2 regions of the Bradyrhizobium amphicarpaeae genome follow, and region 1 is predicted to be linked to the other one. Evidence: riboswitches for the same ligand, from Rfam matches in the RefSeq annotation. Region 1 holds a riboswitch; the other holds the start of a gene.
What was found. Region 1 has a riboswitch for cobalamin ahead of CIT40_RS12525 (DUF1636 family protein). Riboswitches for the same ligand answer to the same signal wherever they lie in the genome.
Positions count from the first base shown of each region.

Region 1 (4,602 bases):
TGCCGAGGTCCTAGCGCGCTAGCGCGAGCAGTCCTTCGACGTCGAGATGCTGTTCGATGTGATCGGCCAGCGCGTCGAGCGTGCTCTCGACGCGGGCGTGATAGGGCTCATCGCCCGCGGGAATGTCGAGGCCGCCCAGATACGCCTTGCGGAAATCATCCGATGTGAACAGGCCGTGCAGATAGCTGCCCTGCACGCGGCCATCGCGCGAGATCGCGCCTTCCGGCTCGCCGTTCAATGCCGCGAACGGGCGCGCGCGATCGGGCCCATCGGTACGGCCGATGTGGATTTCGTAGGCCTGGATCGGCTGGTTTGTGGCGGCATGCACGGCCGCGACCCGCGTCAGAGTCTTCTGCGGGTTCATGACCGTCTCGACATCAAGCAATCCGAGCCCCGCCGTGTCGCCGGCGGGCCCTTCGATGCCGTCGGGATCGGCGACGCTGCGGCCCAGCATCTGATAGCCGCCGCAGAGGCCGAGCACATGGCCACCCCTGCGGTGATGCGCGAGCAGATCGATGTCCCAGCCTTGCGCGCGCAGGAAGTCAAGATCGCCGCGGGTAGATTTGGAGCCGGGGATGATCACCAGGCGTACATCGCCCGGGATCGCTTGGCCCGGGCGCACCATGACGAGATCGACGCCTGGCTCCAGCTTGAGCGGATCGAGGTCGTCGAAATTGGCGATCCGTGACAGCGCCAGGCAGGCGATCTTGCATTGGCCCGGCTTGCGTGCATCGCTCAGCCCCAGCGCGTCCTCGGCCGGCAACTCGCCGGCGCGCGGAAACCAGGGCAGCACGCCGAGGCCGCGCCATGCCGTCTTTTCTTCGATCAGCCTGTAGCCGTCGTCGAACAGCGTGGGATCGCCGCGGAACTTGTTGATGACAAAACCCTGGATCATCGCGGCATCGTCGGGGTCGATCACCGTCTTGATGCCGACCAGTTGGGCGATGACGCCGCCGCGGTCGATGTCGCCGACCAGCACGACCGGAACATCCGCCTTGCGCGCAAAGCCCATATTGGCGATGTCGGACTTGCGTAGATTCACCTCGGCCGGACTGCCGGCGCCTTCGACCAGCACCAGATCAGATCGCGCCTTCAGCCGCTCGAAACTTTCCAGCACCGCGCCCATCAGCGAGGGCTTCATCGCCGCGTAGTCGCGCGCCCGCGCGGTTGCGATGCGCTTTCCGTGGACGATCACCTGCGCGCCGACATCGGTCTCGGGCTTGAGCAGCACCGGGTTCATGTCGGTGTGCGGCTCGACGCCGGCGGCCAGCGCCTGCAGCGCCTGGGCGCGGCCGATCTCACCGCCATCGATGGTGACGGCTGCATTGTTCGACATGTTCTGCGGCTTGAAAGGCAGCACGCGCAGGCCGCGCCGCGTGAAGGCCCTCGCGAGGCCGGCGACAATGAGCGATTTGCCCACGTCCGAGCCGGCCCCCTGGATCATCAATGCGCGTGCCATCGGCGTCTTCTAATGCGGAACGGGATTGGGTTGAATCAAGCGGCTGCGCGCTTGGTGCACCTCTCCCGCTCGCGGGAGAGGTCGCGCCGAAGGCGCGGGTGAGGGCTTTCTCCTCTTGGGGGTTCTCGATTGCGGAGACACCCTCTCCCCAGCCCTCCCCCGCAAGCGGGGGAGGGAGCACACTTCCCTCGGCGCAGCATTTGAATTCAATCTCATCGGCTTCAGAACTCGACGCCGGCCTGCGCCTTGATGCCGGAGCGGAAGGGGTGCTTGACCAGCGTCATTTCGGTGACGAGATCGGCGATCTCGATCAACTCGTCCTTGGCGTTGCGGCCGGTGAGCACGACATGCGTCATCTCGGGCTTCGAGGTGGTCAGGAACTCGACGACTTCCGCGATGTCGAGATAGTCGTAGCGCAGCGCGATGTTGATCTCGTCGAGCACGACCATGCGCAAGCTCTCGTCGAGGATCAGCTCCTTGGCTTTCTCCCAGCCGGCGCGGGCGGCTGCGATGTCGCGGGCGCGGTCTTGCGTCTCCCAGGTGAATCCCTCGCCCATGGCGTGGAACTGGCAGAGATCGCCGAAATGGCCGGTGAGCAGGCGCCGCTCGCCGGTATCCCAGGCGCCCTTGATGAACTGCACGACCGCGCAGGGGAAGCCATGGGCGACGCAGCGAACGATCATGCCGAAGGCCGAGGAGGACTTGCCCTTGCCGGCGCCGGTGTGGACGATGATCAGGCCCTTTTCGCCGCTCTTGGTCGCCATGATCTTGTCGCGGGCGGCCTTCTTCTTCGCCATTTTCGTGGCGTGCCTGACGTCGCTATCATCGACCGTTTTCGTATCCGGTTCAGGCGTCATCGGTCCCGGTCCTTCGGCTTGACAAGTGGCGGCCACCGGCAAATGGTGGCCGGGCGTTGGTTCCTGTCCTATGACAGGCGAAGAGGGAATGCGATAGGGTCCGAATCGGCAAGATTTTGGTCCAAAATGCAGCCGCCCCCGCGACCGTGACCGGAGAGATGCCCGAAGCCACTGATCCCCTGGGATCGGGAAGGCGGGGATCGAAGGGGAAACCCTGCTCCGCAAGCCGGGAGACCTGCCAGCGCAACGAGTTTTGGACCGGCGGACGGGGTGTTCCGCGACGGGGAAGCAGGCCTTCGGAAGAATGGTCCGTGCGCCTCATCGCCTCCGCCGTTTAATCTGGAAGAGCGATGACCGTCACACTTCACGTTTGCATCACCTGCCGCGCCGGCGAGACGCCGGGCGAAGGCGAGACCACGCCCGGCAAGCGCCTGCTTGGCGCGATCCTCGAGGCCGGCGTGCCCGAGGGCGTCGATGTGGTTCCGGTCGAATGCCTGTCGGCCTGCAGCCAGGGCTGCTCGGTCGCACTCAGCGCGCCCGGCCGCTGGTCCTATGTCTACGGCCGCCTGTCCGAGACGAACGCGCAGGACGTGGTCACGGGCGCAGCCGCCTATGCCGCCGCACCGGACGGGCTCGTGCCGTGGCGCAGCCGTCCCGAAATCTTCCGCAAGCAGTCGCTTGCGCGCATTCCCCCTGTTGCCGTCGTGCCGGAGGCCGCCGAATGAGTTCGCTCGCAAAAGTCCCGGTGACTGTGGTCACCGGTTTCCTCGGCTCCGGCAAGACGACGCTGATCCAGCATCTGCTCAGCAATGCCAACGGCAAGAAGCTCGCGGTGCTCGTCAACGAGTTCGGCAGCGAGGGCGTGGATGGCGAGATCCTGAAGTCCTGCGCCGACGCGAACTGCCCGGAGGAGAACATCATCGAGCTCGCCAATGGCTGCATCTGCTGCACCGTTGCCGACGATTTCATTCCGACCATGGAGAAACTGCTGGCGCGGCCGGTGCGGCCCGATCATATCCTGATCGAGACCTCGGGTCTGGCGCTGCCCAAGCCGCTGCTGAAGGCGTTCGACTGGCCGGAGATCCGCTCGCGCATCACGGTCGACGGCGTCATCGCGCTCGCCGATGCCGAAGCCGTTGCGGCGGGCCGCTTCGCGCCCGATCCGGCTGCGGTGGAAGCACAACGCGCGGCGGATGAAAGTCTCGATCACGAGACGCCGCTGTCGGAAGTGTTCGAGGACCAGATCGCCTGCGCCGATATCGTGCTGCTGACCAAGGCCGATCTCGCGGGCGCCGCCGGCATCGAAGCCGCCAAGGCCGCGATCACCGCCGAGATGCCGCGCCGCGTGCCGATGCTGGCCGTCACCGACGGCGCCATCGATGCGCGCCTCATCCTCGGCCTCGGCGCTGCCGCGGAGAACGATCTCGCGGCGCGTCCCTCGCATCATGATGGCGAAGACGAACACGAGCATGATGATTTCAATTCGGTGGTGATCGATCTTCCCGAGGTGACCGACGTCGATGCGCTGGTCGCATCCGTTCAGCGGCTGGCGCGCGAGCAGAACGTGCTGCGCGCCAAGGGTTATATCGCGGTCGCGGGCAAGCCTATGAGGCTGCTGCTTCAGGCGGTCGGCGAGCGCGTGCGCCACCAGTTCGACAAGCCATGGGGAGCGGGCATCAGGCAGTCGAAGCTCGTCGTGATCGGCGAACACGGCGATATCGACGAGGCCGCGATCAAGGCGGGATTGGGAGTCTGATGCACGTCGTTTTCCGCGAGAGCCGCGGTCTCGAGGAGACCGCGACGCCAAGGGACATCGGCCAGGACCCGGCCGATCTCGTGGTGCTCTCGTATTCGGATTCCGATCTCGCTGCGTTCGCGGCCGGTTGGCGGCGCGGCCGCGATAGCCTGCCGACGCTGCGGCTTGCGAACCTTGCTGAGCTGCGTCATCCGCTTTCGGTGGACACTTATGTCGAGCGGACACTGTCGCGGGCGCGTGGCATTCTGGTGCGGCTGATCGGCGGCGAGTCCTATTGGGCGTACGGCCTCGCGGCTCTTCAGCAACTCGCGAAGGATCGCAATATCGTGCTGGCCGTGCTGCCGGCCGACGGCCGCGACGACGTCAGGCTCGATGCGTATTCGACCCTGCCGGTCTCGACGCTGCGGCGGCTGAAGGTGCTCTGCGACACCGGCGGCCCGGTGGCCGCGCAAGCGGCGATTGCGCAGCTTGCGCTGGCTTCGGGCCTCTATGCCGGGCCTGTCATCGGCGAGACGACCGTGCCCGAGATG
Region 1 covers NZ_CP029426.2:2,745,334-2,749,935, forward strand. The annotation lists gene cobD (threonine-phosphate decarboxylase CobD) at 1-22, shown strand, start outside; gene CIT40_RS12515 (cobyric acid synthase) at 11-1,459, opposite strand; gene cobO (cob(I)yrinic acid a,c-diamide adenosyltransferase) at 1,681-2,316, opposite strand; cobalamin riboswitch at 2,357-2,573, shown strand; gene CIT40_RS12525 (DUF1636 family protein) at 2,667-3,041, shown strand; gene cobW (cobalamin biosynthesis protein CobW) at 3,038-4,072, shown strand; gene cobN (cobaltochelatase subunit CobN) at 4,072-4,602, shown strand, end outside.

Region 2 (4,602 bases), 1.1 Mb from region 1:
GTTGCGGCTGATCATCACCTGTCCGGTGCTGCCGCACGATGTCCATGTCGACCGCGAGATGTGGGAGAAGATCGTCCTCAACCTGATGTCCAACGCGTTCAAGTTCACCTTCGAGGGCGAGATCGCGGTCGAGATCGGCACCAGCGCCGACGGCAAGTCCGCCGAATTGCGCGTGCGTGACACCGGCACGGGTATCCCATCGGACGAACTGCCGCATCTGTTCGAGCGCTTTCATCGCATCGAGGGAGCGAAGGGACGCACGTTCGAGGGCAGCGGTATTGGGCTTGCGCTGGTGCACGAGCTGATCAAGCAGCACGGCGGCGCCATCACCGTCGCGAGCGAGTTCGGCCGCGGCAGCGTTTTCACTGTTACGATCCCGTTCGGATCGGCTCATCTGCCGGCAGAACGTGTTGCCGACCGCCTTGCGACGACGCTGACGACCGGAAGCGGCGTCGAAGCCTATGTCCAGGAGGCGCTGCGCTGGCTGCCGCAGGATGAGGGCGCCACGGATCTGCGCGGTGATCTCACGCTGGAGAGCGCGAGTGAGACGCCGGACGCCTCGACACGTGGCAGCGGCGAGCGCATCATCCTCGCGGACGACAACACCGATCTGCGCAACTACGTCAAGCGTCTGCTCGAAGCCCGGGGCTACCGGGTGGAGGCCTTCGCCGACGGGCAGGGCGCGCTGGAGGCCGCGAGGCACCATCGGCCCGACCTCATCCTGTCCGACGTCATGATGCCTCGCCTCGACGGCATCGGGCTGCTGGAGGCGCTCCGCAGCGACGAGAATCTGCGCGGGTCGCCCGTCATCCTGTTGTCGGCGCGCGCCGGCGAAGAGGCCCGCGTCGAGGGGCTGGAGGCCGGCGCCGACGACTACGTCAACAAGCCGTTCTCGGCGCGCGAATTGTTGGCGCGGGTGCGCGCCAATTTGCAGCTGGCGCGCATTCGCAGGGATGCCGAGGAGATCCAGCGCCGCCAGGCCGCGCGGCTGGAGGCTGTCGTCAGCACCGTGCCGACCGCGGTCTGGTTCACCTACGACCGCGAAGCGAAGCGCGTGTTCGGCAATGCCTATGGAGCGCGGCTATTGCGGGTACGGCCTGATGCCAACATGTCGCTGTCGGCGCGCGAGGGCGACCGTCCGGCCTGCCGCGTCCTTCGCGATCGCGTCCCGGTCGAAACGTCCGAACTGCCGCTCCACCGCGCGGCCCGCGGCGAGGAAGTCGCCGGCGAGGAGCTCGAGCTCCGCTTCGATGACGGCTCCTCGGTCACCGCGATCTTCCAGGCGTCTCCGATCGTCGACGCCGCCGGTGTATTCCAGGGCGCGGTTTGTGCGGCCATCGACATCACCGAGCGCAAGCGCCAGGAGCGCCATCGCGAACTGCTGGTCAATGAGCTCAATCACCGCGTCAAGAACACGCTGACGACAGTGCAGTCGTTCGCGCTCCAGACCCTGCGCAACGCATCGAGCCTGACGGAGGGGCGCAGGGCGTTCGATGCGCGATTGATCGCCTTGTCGAAGGCACACGATGTGCTGGTCAGGGAAAATTGGGAGGCGGCGGAGCTGAGAGAGGTCGTGACCGAGGCTCTCGCCGCGCATGCCGAGCCGGAGAGTGCGAGGCTCAATTTCGGCGGGCCGGATCTGCGCATGCGGCCTTCGGCTGCACTGGCCATCTCGATGGCGCTGCACGAGCTTGCGACCAACGCCGTCAAGCATGGCGCCCTGTCGAACGGCTCGGGAACCGTCGACCTCGCCTGGAAGGTCGATGATCGTTTCGAGTTGTGCTGGACCGAGCTGGGCGGTCCCGCCGTGGTCCCGCCGTCGCGGCGCGGGTTCGGCACCCGCCTGATTCAGCAAGGGCTGTCGCACGAATTCGGCGGCGCCGACGTCGATCTGCGCTTCGCGCCCGAAGGCGTCGTTTGCGTCATTCGCGCGCAGCTGCATGAAATCCGCGCCACCCTGGGCGGATTAGATATCGCAACAATGGCTGCCGGGAGGCCCTCATGAAACCTGAAACCGATCTCGCTGGCCAGCGGGTCTTCGTCGTGGAAGACGAGTCGCTTGTGATGATGCTGCTCGAGGATTCCCTTGTCGATGCCGGCTGCGAGATCGCGGGCATGGCCTCGCGCGTCGATGACGCGCTCGCGAAGGCGGCTGCGCTCTCGTATGATGTTGCGGTCCTCGACGTCAACCTCAACGGGCGGCAGACTTTCGAGGTCGCGCGCTGTATCGCCGAACGCGGCATACCTTACGTGTTCGCCACCGGTTACGGTCCGGCGAGCTTGCTTGCGGACTTCCGCCACGTTCCGATCCTGCAGAAGCCGTTTCAGCAACAGGACCTGGAGACCGCGCTCCGCCAGGCTCTAGCGGCGCAGAGCGAGCGGAACGAAACCGCTCCCCCCGGCGAGCTTCCGGCCACGCAGACCTGTCCCTTGGCGTAGCCGTCGATTGACTCGCCGAGGCGTTGGCCCCTAAATGACCGGCGACGGTTCTCCTCACGGAGATCAAAAGGGAATGTGGTGCGGGACGTCCCATCGCCGGGACTTGTCTCAACGCCGCGGCTGCCCCCGCAACTGTAAGCGGTGAATCTTTCGTCTCATGCCACTGGGAAACTCGGTCCTGGGAAGGCGACGCAAGGTAACGACCCGCGAGCCAGGAGACCTGCCGTCAGCCGTGGTCACACGCGAAGATGTCGGTCGGGGAGTACAGACATCGGCTTCACCGGAGCAATCCATGGCTCTGCCGTGAAACCTCGTTCGCTGTGACGTGCCACTGACGTCATACCGAGGTTGCCATCGTGTCCCGTGTCGTTCCTGCCGCCAGGCGCCTTGCCGCCGGCCTGCTCGCATCGGTTTCCTTGCCTTCGCTCGATCTGTCTCCCGCCTTCGCCGAGCGGGTCTTGGCCGAGCAGCTGCCACCAATCGAAGTGACCCAGCCCTCCGATCAGAACCGCACGCGCGCAAGGGCAACCGGTGACGGCGAGGCGACCAGGCGCCGGGCGACGGCGGATGTCGCGCCGACGCGACATGGCGCCGGCTCATCCGGCACCGGCGGTGAGGCTGCCGCCGGTAACGGCGGCATCGTCGGGGCCGCCACGACCGTCATCACGGCCGCGGATATCGCGCATTCGCCGTCGCAGACGCTTGCCGAGATCATTGCGACGCAGACGCCGGGCGCCCAGATCACGACGTTCTATGGCGGCCCGATCGCTGCCAAGACCGGCGTGGACCTGCGCGGCTTCGGCGCCTTCGCCACCGCCAATACACTGGTGCTGGTCAACGGCCGGCGGCTGAACGACGTCGACATGGCACAGGTGGACCTCTCCACCATCCCGCTCAATTCCATCGAGCGCATCGAGGTCACGCGCGGCAATTCCGGCGCGGTGCTCTACGGCGACAATGCGGTCGGCGGCGTGATCAACATCGTCACCAAAAATGGCGTCGGCGGACCGCCCGTGAGCGCGCGCATCGAGGCCGGCTTCGGCTCGTTCAACACCCGGCTCGGCAATGTCTCGACCTCGCTCAATTCCGGCCCGTGGTCGACCTCGGTTTACGGCAATACGGTCAGGACCGACGGCTACCGCGACAACAACCGCTATTCACAGCAGAACGGCGTCGGTAATCTCAACTACACCACGCCCGGACTGACCGCGTTTCTCACCGTCACCGGCGACAATCAGGAGCTGCGGCTGCCGGGTGGCCGCACCGTCGATCCCTCGATCGGTCTCGACGAGCTCGCGACCAACAGGCGCGGGACCAGCACGCCATTCAACTACGCCAACCAGCAAGGCTTCAGCGCAACGGCCGGCTTCACCAGGACCCTGGTCAACGGCGTCGATCTCATCGTCGATGGCGGCGTGCGTGACAAGAAGCAGCAGAGCGCGTTCTTCTCCAGCCCGGCGCCGGTTCCGGCCTTCTTCACGTCGACCTATGTCGGCTCCCATCTGACGAATTGGTCGATCACGCCGCGGCTCAGCGTGAAGAGCCTGCTGCTCGGCATGCCGTCGCAGCTTCTGACCGGCATCGACTATTACGATGCGAGCTTTGAGCAGAACCGCGGCGCCGGGCAGGGGCTCGCCGCCTGGCACAATTACGACCTCAGGCAGCAGACGGTCGCGGGTTATTTCCAGCACACCTTGGGTGTAGCGCCCACCACCGACGTCTCCTACGGCGCGCGGGTGCAGACCATCAGCCTTGCGGCACGCGACAATTTCGACCCCGCCGCGCCGTTCAACGCCGACATCGGCGCGCTGCCGCTGACGAGCAGCGAGACCCAATATGCGCTGCATCTCGGGGCCGAGCATCGCCTCAATGACATGGTCTCGCTGTTCGGCCGCGCCGCGCGCGCCTTCCGCACGCCGGACGTCGACGAGCGGCTGTCGTCGGGGCCTTCGTTCGATCCCTTGACCTTCGCTTCAATTCCGCAAACCTTCCAGCTCAAGACCCAGACCTCTCAGGACATCGAGGGCGGGCTGCGCATCAAGGGCGGCGGGTTGCAGCTGCAGAGCAGTCTCTACCTGATGGATCTCACCAACGAGGTCCATTTCAGTCCGGTCCTGTTCTACAACACCAATCTCGATCCGACCCGGCGCTACGGCTCGGAGA
Region 2 covers NZ_CP029426.2:3,884,781-3,889,382, reverse strand. The annotation lists gene CIT40_RS18075 (ATP-binding protein) at 1-2,005, shown strand, start outside; gene CIT40_RS18070 (response regulator) at 2,002-2,439, shown strand; cobalamin riboswitch at 2,468-2,681, shown strand; gene CIT40_RS18065 (TonB-dependent receptor) at 2,796-4,602, shown strand, end outside.
Region 2: it holds a riboswitch for cobalamin, as region 1 does, so the genes downstream of both, CIT40_RS18065 (TonB-dependent receptor) here and CIT40_RS12525 (DUF1636 family protein) in region 1, are expected to answer to the same signal.